3 regions of the Paenibacillus sp. NPDC056579 genome follow, and region 3 is predicted to be linked to each of the others. Evidence: riboswitches for the same ligand, from Rfam matches in the RefSeq annotation. Region 3 holds a riboswitch; each other region holds the start of a gene.
The links. Region 3 has a riboswitch for cyclic di-AMP ahead of ACFQ88_RS27860 (hypothetical protein). Riboswitches for the same ligand answer to the same signal wherever they lie in the genome.
Positions count from the first base shown of each region.

Region 1: it holds a riboswitch for cyclic di-AMP, as region 3 does, so the genes downstream of both, ACFQ88_RS35125 (TrkH family potassium uptake protein) here and ACFQ88_RS27860 (hypothetical protein) in region 3, are expected to answer to the same signal.
Region 2: it holds a riboswitch for cyclic di-AMP, as region 3 does, so the genes downstream of both, ACFQ88_RS19610 (hypothetical protein) here and ACFQ88_RS27860 (hypothetical protein) in region 3, are expected to answer to the same signal.

Region 1 is NZ_JBHTVD010000015.1:36,403-40,563, forward strand. Features, by position in the region: gene ACFQ88_RS35120 (potassium channel family protein) at 1-611, opposite strand, end outside; gene ACFQ88_RS35125 (TrkH family potassium uptake protein) at 623-1,975, opposite strand; cyclic di-AMP (ydaO/yuaA leader) riboswitch at 2,034-2,179, opposite strand; gene ACFQ88_RS35130 (CPBP family intramembrane glutamic endopeptidase) at 2,437-4,089, shown strand.
Region 2 is NZ_JBHTVD010000004.1:628,177-632,337, reverse strand. Features, by position in the region: gene ACFQ88_RS19615 (putative thiazole-containing bacteriocin maturation protein) at 1-902, opposite strand, end outside; gene ACFQ88_RS19610 (hypothetical protein) at 1,930-2,352, opposite strand; cyclic di-AMP (ydaO/yuaA leader) riboswitch at 2,431-2,609, opposite strand; gene thpD (ectoine hydroxylase) at 2,666-3,514, opposite strand; partial or broken gene ACFQ88_RS19600 (ectoine synthase) at 3,536-3,916, opposite strand; gene ectB (diaminobutyrate--2-oxoglutarate transaminase) at 3,942-4,161, opposite strand, start outside.
Region 3 is NZ_JBHTVD010000008.1:238,572-242,732, reverse strand. Features, by position in the region: gene ACFQ88_RS27870 (hypothetical protein) at 22-309, opposite strand; gene ACFQ88_RS27865 (M48 family metallopeptidase) at 393-1,199, opposite strand; gene ACFQ88_RS27860 (hypothetical protein) at 1,605-2,063, opposite strand; cyclic di-AMP (ydaO/yuaA leader) riboswitch at 2,176-2,344, opposite strand; cyclic di-AMP (ydaO/yuaA leader) riboswitch at 2,681-2,896, shown strand; cyclic di-AMP (ydaO/yuaA leader) riboswitch at 3,040-3,223, shown strand; gene ACFQ88_RS27855 (hypothetical protein) at 3,348-3,761, shown strand; gene ACFQ88_RS27850 (potassium-transporting ATPase subunit F) at 3,946-4,023, shown strand; gene kdpA (potassium-transporting ATPase subunit KdpA) at 4,052-4,161, shown strand, end outside.

The sequences.
Region 1 (4,161 bases), on a different contig from region 3:
ATAACCATAACATCCTTTTCCTCTAACGTATCGCTCGCCGTCGGCGCAATGATTACGCCGTGCTGCTTGTTGATCGCCACGACACTGCATCCGTACTTGGCGCGAGGGTCAAGCTCTCTCAAGGAGCGGCCTGCGAGACGCCTTGGCACGACAAGCTCGGCGATCGTGTAGTCCTTCGACAGCTCGATGTAATCGAGCAAATTGGGCGACACAAGCTGGTGAGCGACACGGATGCCCATATCCCGCTCCGGATAAATCACCCGGTCGACCCCGATCTTGTTCAGCACCTTGCCGTGAAGCTCGGACAGCGCCTTGGTGACCACCATTTTCACGCCGATATCCTTCAGTAAAATAGCAGTCAAAATGCTCGATTGAATGTCGTCTCCGATGGAGACGATGGCACAGTCGAAATTGCGGATGCCCAACGCCCGAAGCACCTCTTCATCGGTAGAATCGGCAACGACGACGTGCGTCAAAATATTGCTCATTTCCTCGACCGCTTCTTCATCCTTATCGATTCCCAAAACCTCATAACCCAGATTGATCAATTCCTGCGCCAGACTGGATCCGAATCTCCCCAACCCGATAACTGCGTACTGACTACGTTTCATTTACGGTTCCCCTATCCAATGGTGATTTTCCCTTCCGGGTATCTGTATAGCTCCTTCTCCGCCTTAGGTCCCAACGCGTAAGCCAACGTCAACGGTCCCAGACGGCCGACAAACATCATAAGTGCAATCAATATTTTCCCGACCACGCTCAGATCGGTCGTCAAGCCCATGGTCAAGCCGACGGTTCCGAAAGCGGACGTCACCTCGAACAAGATCATTAGGAACGGATGATCCTCCGTTGTAGACAAAATCATCGCCACAGCAATAACGAGGAATAATGCGATCATCGTCAGCGTAATGGCTTTCAATATCCGGTCTTTACCCAGCCGGTAATGGAACAGGACAATATCCTCCTTGCCCCGTATCATCGCTATGATGGCACCGATCAGCGTTGTGAAGGTGGTAGTCTTGATCCCGCCTCCCGTCGATCCAGGTGACGCCCCGATAAACATCAGAATGATGATGAAAAATTGGCTGGCCTGCCGCAAGCCCGCCAAATCGAGCGTATTGGCTCCCGCCGTTCTCGGTGTTACCGATTGGAAGAACGAACCCAAAACTTTGCCGCTCCAAGTCAACGGTCCCAACGTTTTCGGATTGGTGAACTCAAAGATGAAAATAACTAGAGCACCCACCAATATAAGCGCACCGGTCGCGCTAAGCACCACTTTGGAATGCAGCGACAGCCGTTTATGCCGTTTGTAGTCCATAACATCCGACATCACCACGAAGCCGATGCCGCCCAAAATAATCAATCCCATGGATACGACATTGACCAGCGGATCGTCCACATACGAGGTCAAGCTGCTGAACGGCCCGGAGACCGACCCGAACAGATCGAACCCTGCGTTGTTGAAAAACGAAATCGCGTGCCATATCCCGAAATAGATCCCTTTGGCCGGTCCCAAATCGAATGACCAGCGAATGGAGAACAAAATCGCCGCAACCAATTCTATGGTAAGAGAATATTGGATCACTTTGCGGATCAGGCGGACAATGCCTTCCATGCTCCCTTGGTTCATCGCTTCCTGAAGGATCAGCCTCTCTTTAAGCGAAATCCTTTTTTTCAGCGCAAAAGCAAACAGCGTCGCCATGGTCATGAAGCCAAGACCGCCGACTTGAATCAACACGATAATGACGATCTGCCCGAATTTCGTAAAAAAAGTGCCGGTATCGACTACGACCAGTCCGGTTACGCAAGTAGCTGAGGTCGCCGTGAACAATGCATCCAGAAAAGGCAGCGGCCGTCCCGTAGCCGAAGCTATAGGCAGGGATAGCAGCGTAGCCCCGATCAGAATAATCGCTGCAAAGCCGATGACCAGTATTTGCGGCGGGGTTAGCTCAAATTTCCTTGCTGTTGCTTTCATCTTTCACCTCATCATGATTTTCAGACAACAAAAAAAGACACGGGAAACCCAATGTCTACAGGTTCCTGTCATAAGCCTACGAGGTTAGCTGTCGGATTCGGATGTACAGGTATCCTATCGTACCACTACTGAAGTGGAAACGAATTCACCCCTTACTACACATGGTTCCCCCGTTTTCAATAAGAAATTCGGCTTTATTCAATTGATAAGAATTATAATCCTCTTTCCCGGGAAGCACAAAGTCACTTTTGCTCGAAATTGACGAATTATTCGAATATAACATTGGCGGATTTACTGCGGACCCTATTATCGCTCTGCTTTTCACCGTTTTGCCCGTCCTAACGCTTCTAATCATTGGATTTTCGGTGGGCATGTATGCTAAGTTTATGGAATACAATGTATAAACTTGATATCCGTATCCTTTGTTAAGCGGCATCCATTCCAATCCAAGGAGTTATTCCATGCTGAAACGTTATTTCGAATCCTCCCTGTTGAAGCTGGCCCTTATAGGTATTTTGTTATACGTATCGGTAGCTCTGGGGTCCCTATGGCTGCAGCATGCAAGGAATGAACCCGATCTGGGCTCTCAGCAGCCCTCCGTAACGAAGCAGGCCGCGGCAGAGGCGGCCGTTCGATTTGTCCGGGAGCGCTTCTCCTTATCGCCCGATTATCGTACAAGCACCCTGTTTCAATCCCATACGGAACGAAGCGGCTATTTGCAAAAGGAGCAGCTGCTGGACGACTATTTGAAACGGTTTGCCGACTATCCGATCGATTATTTCGAGGTTGAGATCAATGACCCCGCATCTCGAACCACCTACTACATTGACGTCAATTTCACCAATTTGCATATTCTCGGATGGAACGCCTACACCTCCCCGTCGGCCAAGCAGCAGACCGTCGCTTCGGGCTCGGCCGATACCCGGGCTTTGATCGAGCAGACGATCAAAGAACAAGGCTACTCGATCGGCGAGTTTACCCGGCTAGAGCAAACGCCTCAAGACCGTCGGAGCGAGGGAGTTTGGGGCGCAGAAATCATCTATGAAAGCATCGACAAGAAGATTGGAGAATCCACTCTGCAATTGCAGCTCGCCGTAGCCGGCGGCAAAGTCGTCTCCTTCCATCCCGCGTTCAGCATCCCAGCTTCCTTCGCAGAGTGGCAGGAGAAGCAAAATGACAATGCTTCCTTCATGACCCGCATCAGTATGGGCGTTTCCTTGATTATGGCTGTAGCCGCCTTCATTATCGTGATCCGATACCGCAAAGAAATCACGTTCCGACGCGGACTGTTTATGACCTTTGTATTCTTGGCCATTTATATCGGCAATAACTTCAATATGGTGCCTGCCTTCCGGACGATGCATTCCGAAGGCCCTTCCCAATGGGAAGCGATGTTCAACCTGTGGTTCCTTAATGTGTTCATCGCGTTGATGGCTGTTAGCGTCTACTTTTCCTTCTTGTCCGGCCGCTACATGTGGCAGCGGTTAGGTTGGGTGACATGGCCCGTGTGGAAGGACGCCACGTTCGGCCATCAAATGGCTGTCGCAACGAGCAGAGGCTACCTGCTATGCTTGTTCATCCTCGGAATCCAGCAAAGCCTGTTCTTTGTTGCAGGAGAATACTTCGACGTATGGGCGGTCAATGACCCGTCCGACTCGGTGCTCAACATGGCAGCGCCCGCCTTTTTCCCGCTGATGGCATGGGCTGCCGCGATTTCCGAGGAAGCTGTATACCGGCTGTTCGGCATCGCCTTCTTCATGAAGCTGACGCGCAACCGGTTCGCCGCGGTGCTGCTCCCGAGCATGATCTGGGCGCTGAGCCATACCCAGTACCCGATTTATCCCGTTTACACACGCTTTATCGAGGTAACGATTATTGGGATCATCTTCGGCTACGCCTTCTTGAAATACGGCTTCCTGACCGTCATGCTCGCCCATGCGGCTATGGACAGCATCTTGATGGGATTGTCGCTGCTCGATTTGGGCAGCACGGCAATAACGGCAGTAGGCCTGTTTTACATCGTACTGCCCGCCCTTATCGGCTGGGCTGTTGCATGGCTGCACCGGACGATCGGCCCCGGCCGGCGCATCGTCTCCCCCGAATTGAACGGATAAAGTGCAAAATTTCCCCACTAAGTGGAGATTTGGCTCAATACATGTCAAAAAGGCCGAAAGGTGCTCCTGCAG
Region 2 (4,161 bases), on a different contig from region 3:
AGAGTCTTTAACAGCTCGAAAACAATCACATTCGCGAGCAGCGCCCCCGCCGTTGAGGAGAAGGCAAACCTCTCCGGATCTTTGAACACTTGAGACTTGTGGATGCGCCTCCACGCCGATTCCCAACTGACCGTGCTCTCCGGCTGCAGGATAGGGCCCGCGATGCCGGCCTGATGCAGTCTCACGGCAGGAAGCAGCGTTTTGCGTTCCGCTTGGCATGCCTTATGAAGAAGCTGCAGCTCCTCGCAATCACCCTGCTCAGACACATAGAGGACCGCTTGGTACGGGCGCACGGCTTCCCTCCAACCGTCGGCATTCTTGTTCGACAGTACAGCTTCCTCGATCACCACCTCGGGATCCGTCAAGCGGGCGTGCTCCGCCAAAGCCGTCAGCCGATGCCGATCCGTCGGCAGCGAATCCGTAATCAGCATTCGAAACCGAGTAAGGCCCGACTCAAGCAGCGACGACACAAGCGCGGAAAAGATCTGGCCGGAGCCGACCGCGAGCACTTCAGCCTGCCGGTAGCACTGAAACCGGTAAGCGCCGGAATCGCCGAAGCTGTCGAGAAAAGCGATTTGCCCTGCATACCTGCGGACCGTTTGCTCCGAGAGAACGTGCGGGCAATCCTGGCTCACATCGCGCGCAAAGCCTTTTTCCCTCAGCACTTCCGCGATTTCGTACACTCGGTCCCTGTAAGGCCCGGATAGCCCGTCCGTCAATTCCTCCATTGTGTGCTCCCCGTTGAACATGGGGATGAGCTTTTCAAGCCATCGGTCAATCATCTCACCTTTCATTTGGAACGTGCCAACGTTGTTTCGGAAATAGACGCCGTCATTCTGATCCGGCAAAAAAAATGTATCCGCCTTTACCTGAAGGCGCGTAGACGAGGTCAATTTTGTCATCTCAGCCCTCCTAACTATAAACGCTTTTCTACAATTTTCAATCTTCGTTCTACATTATATGTACTTCTATTTGTCCCTCATGTCATACATCACCTACGATATAGAAAATCGCCCCTGCACAGCACTGTGCAGAGGCGATCGGTTTACTTCAATCATATGAGAGACGAAAGTGTCAGCCTTAGCGGCAGCGGTGGCCGCCACAAAATCCTGCGCAGTTATGACAACGAAAGCCGCCACAGAAGCCCCCGCAGCGAACGCCTCCGCAGAACCCGCCGCAAAATCCACCACAAACTCCGGCACAAAAAACTCCGCAAAATCCTGCGCAAAAACCAGCACAGACTCCAGCGCAAAATCCGACACAAAGGCGAGAAGGATCTACAGGCACTTGGCCATTAGGATACTGTCCGGCATAATACTGAGCTTGCTGATCCCAAGGTGTCATTTCCGTTGCCTGGAACTGCGAAACATCCAACTGCTGAAGCTCATTTTGAAAATTAGTCATTTGATAAAACCTCCAGTAACTTTTTTTGATATCGACATGATTCCAACTTATGGGCGAAGCTCCGCGTTTGTTACTGAGTCAAAGACCTATTTTTTAGGCGTTTGTACCAACATCTAGACAAACAAAACAACAGCCCCCGGATATCCTCTGAGGGCCAATTTACATGAATACTCCAAATATAAGAACATACGTACCTATTTATAAACAAAAAAAATAGCCCAGAAGTACTGGGAAAAAAGTATTATTAGGTATTGTCATGTCTCCTGCAGGAATTTCATTATTCCTGAACAATCGAACTTAGGCAAGTTGTATTGCAAATATTAAAGCTTCATCTATGAACAAATCAATGCTGCCAATAGTTATATAAGTGAACCGGACTGCCCAGTACCATTCCTCCACCGTGAATTGAATAGAGCGCTAAGCATTGAAAATCAAAACAATAACTTAGAATCGTTTTCGATATAAATAAACACTGATGAAGTAACTTCATCAGTGCCGTTTGCTGCTTATTTGCTGTAACCATCTCTAATCTATATCATTTACCAGGAAGGATACATCGCATTTGTTTATAAAAAAGATATGTGTCGCACCGAGTGCTCTATAAGTTTGTTTATTATATTTACGTCTTGTTATGACATAAATGCTTTCTAACCGCCAATTGCTGCACAATTGAATAAGGCGGCATGTCAGGGTGAAGCTATCCTCGAATAAAAATACTTTCCGTATCGGAAGATGAGGAGCATCGTCCCACTTGTTCCCATCCGATGTATCGACGGATATAATCTTTTTGACCCCTATTGCTTCCATTCGCTTCTTTCCAGAATGGCTGTTAACTATTGCGTAGTAACCGACTCCTCGCTCCCTCAGTTCGTTAATAAACTGTTTGCCTGCTTCATTCGGGGCGGATACCAATACGCACTCCCCCAGAAAATACCTTAATCCGTTCATTTGTTCCCCCCCTCCGGAGGCAACAAAATAAGCATTGTAGAGTATTTCTATATAGCTGCTTGCTTATAAAGGTTTGCTGCCTCACCAGTTTGACGCTTACGAGGTTAGCTGTCGGATTCGGACGTGAGAGTCGCCCTACCTTCCATGCGGCCATGCCGGCATTTGAAGGATTCACCCCAAGAGACGGGCATCGAGATTCATGCCCGTCCTTCATGGTTCCCCCGCTTCCGTTAATCGGAACTCAGCAGTAGAACTACTATTCGTATATTATTTTATTTCGAATTTATTAATTCTATACTATCAGATTTTCAATTCATGCCTCACGCGATGCGATAAACCCTGGTCGCGGCTTCATGCCGGAGAAGGGCTCTACCAGCTTATTCTCAACACTATTAAAGACAAGAAAGATATTACTTCGGGGCATCGGAGAAATGTTCGAGCTGGATCCGTGCATCAGATTGCAGTCGAACAGCAGCACGGAGCCTGCTTTGCCGACAGGAGCGACAATACCGCCTTTCTCGGTCAACCAACGCATGCTGTCATGATCAGGCACGCCATACTGCTGCTTCCTTAGAGACTGTTTGTAGTGATCGTCGGGAGTCTGGCCGGTGCAGGCTATGAAGTGGCGATGGGATCCCGGTATGACCATGAGCGGACCGTTGAAGAAATAATTGTCCTCTAGTGCAATAGAGCAGCTTAGCGCCCGCATTCGCGGCATTCCGTCCTCTACGTGCCATGTTTCAAAATCGGAATGCCAGTAAAACTCTTTTCCTGTAAATCCCGGCTTAAAATTAATGCGCGATTGATGAACATAAACGTCGCTGCCAAGGATTTGCTTAACGACCGCAAGAAGCCTTTCGTGCACTGCAAGCTGATGAAATACCCCGCTATCCCGATGAACGGCAAACACGGAGCGAACCTCCTCGCTATCGGGTTCACGGATGACCTCCGGTTTGTTGTTGTCACTGCCCGCTTCCTGCCAAATCTTCTTCAGTTCTTCACGCATGGCGGCAACTTCTTCTTGAGTAAAAAACTCTTCCAAAAACAAATATCCGTCCTGCTCATAACCGGAAAGCTGCAATGCATTAATAACTTGTTGATTGATTATGTGATTATACACCACCGGATCCACACGATCGAGGATTTGCGGTTCCGAATGAATTCGCGACGGATAGGCATCGGGCTCTCCGAGAGGATAAGCTCCGCTCTCATCGTGAACCTCCTTGCCTGTGCAAGGGGGATTGAAGACACAAACGACTCTCAGGTCCGTCTTGCTTCGCAGTCTGTGCTTCTCGTGGCCATTCAAGACGTACAACGTGCCTGGTGTTACGGGATAGGTCTTATTCTCATCCAGAACATCGATTTCACCTTCACCCTCAATGCAGTAAACCGCTTCAATGTGATTTTTGTACCACATATCCGTTTCGGTTCCAGCCTTCATCGTCGTATCGTGAAGCGAGAACCCGACTCCGTCCTTACGCAACAGCAGACGCCGGCTGAACCAAGTGGCCGTATCCACATCATGCTCCGTACCTAATACCTCATCCAAATGCCTTACGATCATATCGAGAATCCTCCTTGTTCTGCCGTTATATGAGTTTTATTCGCTCTTTTCGGTAGTACTCGGCTACTTCTTCCATGCTATCGCCAAGAATGCCTAAACCTCGCTGCAACGAGTACTTATCGATGATCAAAGGTGGCATAATTTTGGCTACCTCGCTGTCAGTCCCGGACGTCTCCATGATAAGTCCGCGACGGAAGGCGGCGGCACATATCTCTCCAGCCATCCCTTCCATAGGGAACATGATC
Region 3 (4,161 bases):
CTTATTGATTTCAACCGCCGCTCAATACGTTTCGGTTTCTTCCGGGCTCTCCATAGGAGTCAAGCTTTGCAAAGCTGCCTGGTCCTCCGCCAGATCAGCCCTTGCTTCGTCCACTGCCTTCTGGTTATGGCTGAAGCTGGCCTGTTCGATCGCACGCTCTGCACGTTCTACGGCCGTTTCGGCTTGCTCAATCAGCTGCTCGCTCGGATGGCTTTGCGCTTGCGTCACCGCGTTGTGAGCCGTATTGACGGAATTTTGCGCCTGGGAAATCGGGTTTTGCGATTGCAGGCTGGAGTCATATTTCGCCATGGTCGTGTACCTCCTCATGTCTTCATAACCTTCCTGCTTACTATGAGACAAAAGGAGGTGTTTTATGCCGGAGACGAATCCCTTTACAAGGTTATGGAAGAAGGCGGTTCCATCGCCTCAAAGCGGCTGGTCTCGTATCCAAACAGCTGAGGATGGGCATGGAACTGCCATATTTCCGTAATCCGCTTCGGAAGCGGAGGATGCGTCGACAGCAGCTCGTACCATGCGATGAAAAACCCTCGCTCCCGGCGGCTTTCCTCCAAATAATCCGGGATGTTGATCCGGTTAAACAGCTGCTTGCCGACCGCGAGCACCGTCAATGCGCGAATGGCCGCATTCGCATTGCCTGTGTAAGCCGTCGCAATACGGTCGCACGTATACTCGCATGCTCTGGAATAGGCGTTGCCCAGGAATGGGATCCACATTGCGGGAAAAATCAGCATCTGCTTCGACACATGCTTGCGCTGCAGATGAGCCAGCTCATGGGCTATGACGAAGGTTAATTCCTCGTCGTTGCCCTGCTCGATCAGCTCGAAAATATCGGAATAAAGCACGACAAAGCTGCGTCCGAAAAACCGCGTCGCAAACGCGTTTAAGATCCCGCCGGACTGGACGATGAACACGTCCGGAGCGTTTTTGAGACCCATACTGCTGCTTAGCTGCTGCACTTTCTCATAAACAATCGGAAACTGCCGCTCCGTTAATTTGACTCCTGAGCTGCGGATCCCCGCAACCATAAGCCCATGCAATAGAAGCGCGACAGCCAATCCGATCAAGATGTACACAATGCCTATAATGGATACGATCAAACTGACATAAATTAAGATACTGATGATTACACAAACCGTGTACAATGTAGTTTCATTTTCATGCACCAAGCGAGATTTCATCGGCTTTCCCTACGCCCCCCGTAATATAAATCCGACTGATCGGAAAGGCGGAGCCCTTCTTTCCTCGCAATCGGGTTCTACGGAGCTTCTATATATAGAAACATCCGCAAACACCGCTATTTTATCACAGGGAATTTCCAAATTAAAACAGAATTTTATGGACACGTCTTACTTCTTCTCTGCTTTCATCCGCTTGATGCAGTTGACCCTGGAGCAATATTGCTTAATTCCGTCCCACCTTCCCCAAACGCAGCCTGCGCATTTTTTCGGCTGATGCGGTCGTACATCCGTGACAATTGCTTTTATCATATATACCTCCAGTCAATTCTTTCCCAATGAACACCGATAAGCAAAGTGCTGCGAACAGAAGGCTCATTGAGGCGGATTCCTCCGGTTTCTCAAGCCTTAATATCCGAAATAAGCCTGCGAGCGTTCAATCAAGAAGGCGCGTTCCAGCGACCGGTCTTGCTGCTCGTGCAGCCTCGACGGATTGTGCAAGTGGTCCGCGAGATCGGATAAGGCGGTTTCCGCCAAAGCTCTTCTTATCGGTCCCCAGGACTCGTTCCTGCTCTGGATGTAGCGTAATGCTTCAGGAATGGTAAGGCCTTTCAGCATTGTAAATACGGAAGCCCACCGGGCGAAGTCGCCTGTAGCCCTCTCTGATGCCGGAACCATATATTCGGCCCAGCCGGATACACTGCCGCTGGACAGCTTGAGCAAGCCGCATGTACAGTCGCGGCAATCCGTCTGAATCCGGTTTTCAATCCATTTACAATCAAAGCGAAACAATTCCATATGGCCGATTTTGAACTCAGATACCTCTTGTTCACCCATACGGGGTAATGGATCCGATAATTTCATCATGACGGCATATCTCCTCTTATAGTTTTAGGATAGAACAGCACAAAAAAGCCTCAGGAGCAGAGAAACTCTGCTTCCGGGCTTCTTTACACAGTAAAATAAGCTTGCGGTCGCGGTTCTCTCTCAATCACGTTTACGAGGTTAGCTGTCGGATTCGGACTTGAGAGTGTCCTACTCAGGAACAATAGAAGCTAATGTCCCAAGATTCACCCCTTGAAGCTGCTTGCTGCGGCTTCGATTGGTTCCCCCGCTTCCCCTATTCGGGAGTTCAACGTTAAAGCTTGCATTATGCTGTTGTTGAAATGAATCTTACTCCCAAACCCAAGTAATGTAAAACCGGAATCCGGCGATTATTTCCAATATTTTGACGGGAATTGCACATGAAAACGAAATCATTGGGATAAGACAGCGAATATCGTTCCGAATGCTTCATTATTCGCTGATTCTCACATTTTTGGAGAAAACGCAAGATAAACGAAGCTATATGGAGAATTTTCGAGATCTGATTCTTGTTTGCCGCATGAATCCCCCTTAAGTTCCCCATTTCGCATGCAGGGTTTCTTTACAGTAACAAGCGTCCGGCGTATGATTCAACTCATGAATCGACATACAAAGTTTCCACTATCGAATCGCTGAGTTTCCTTTTGTCCTATATATTGTGACACAAGGAAAGCGGGGGAACCAAAAATCGTGTTGCGTTAAGGCGGTGTGAGAGCTGCCGATACGTCGACACTGGGGTGAATCCTATGAGAATTTTTCACAAAATGCTCATGGGTAGGGCGACTCTCACCGCCCGAATCCGGCAGCTAACCTCGTAAGCGTTGGAAAGGCAGCTATCTTATCCTTTTAATAGGCATATGGGCTGTCAAAGAAGAGAGGATGATGAAGCTTGTGATCGGAACCGGCGACCACAGGGCTTAGACCTCTGTGGCTTTTTTCTGTCCGAAAGTACAAACATGATGTTTTCCAACCATATTTTGCATCTTTTTCGCTGAGTCCTTCATAGGAAGGAACGGGGGAACCACCGGAAGCTCGAAAGCTACTTTTCCATCGGGCTTCCATTGGGGTGAATCACAGGAGCAGGCTAGCGCATGCTCTCGTGTAGGGCGACTCTCACGCCCGAATCCGGCAGCTAACCTCGTAAGCGTATCGAGAGAGGCAACGATTGTCGTGCGATAAGACACGGTTCATTCACTGTGCCTTAAGAAGCCACGGGAAGAGTTCTTCTCTAGCCTGCAGGCTTCTTTTTTGTTGCCTTCTCTTTCTGACCGAAGTAGGAGGAGTCGTATGGAACAACGCCAGCAGTTCATTCTGGTTGCAGCCTCGAACAAAACAGGCGAAGCCTTCATCCGCAAATTAATGCTGCAGAAGCTTCCTTTCGCAGCACTTGTCAACAGCAAGTCGGAAGCAGCGAGGCTGGAGGAAATCGGAGTAAAGCATTTTATTCTGGTAGATACTACCGAGGAGAGAACATGGGCGATGCCCGAGCTTCCCGTAGGTAAAGTGTACTTGTTCGAAAGCAGCCTGAACTTGTGCTGCCGCTATATCCGGGTGTGCCATATGTGGACCTCGGAGCCGATTTACGTCATTACGCATTCCGTCAATCCCAGGCTGATTTATAGAGCTCTTGGAGCCAGCTTTGTGATTCATACGAATAGTCACGATGTATCTTTCTTGCTAGCCTCGCAGCGGCCGGAATAGTAGAGCCTTAACTGGAGGCTGAGACCGGAATGCGGGGAATGCCTTACCTTACTATTGAAAGCTTTGGAGGGATACCGATGTTGGATCTGTATATGGTATTGACGCTGGCCGTCACTTACGCACTGTTCAGCGGTTTTTTATCCTGGTGCGGCAGAGTGATTCAGGAACCGGAGAGTGAGCGAAAATGATAGTCGTTGCGATTTTTACTTTGTTTATCTTTCTATATCTTGTGTATGCGCTGATCTATCCTGAAAAATTTTAGGAGCAACCTAAGGAGGCTTTTTTGAGCTATGGGCATCTTGCAAATTGCCGTCGTGATAGTAATCCTGGTACTGCTTGTTAAGCCTTTGGGCACGTACCTGTATAACGTATTTCGGAATGAAGCGAACGGAACCGATAA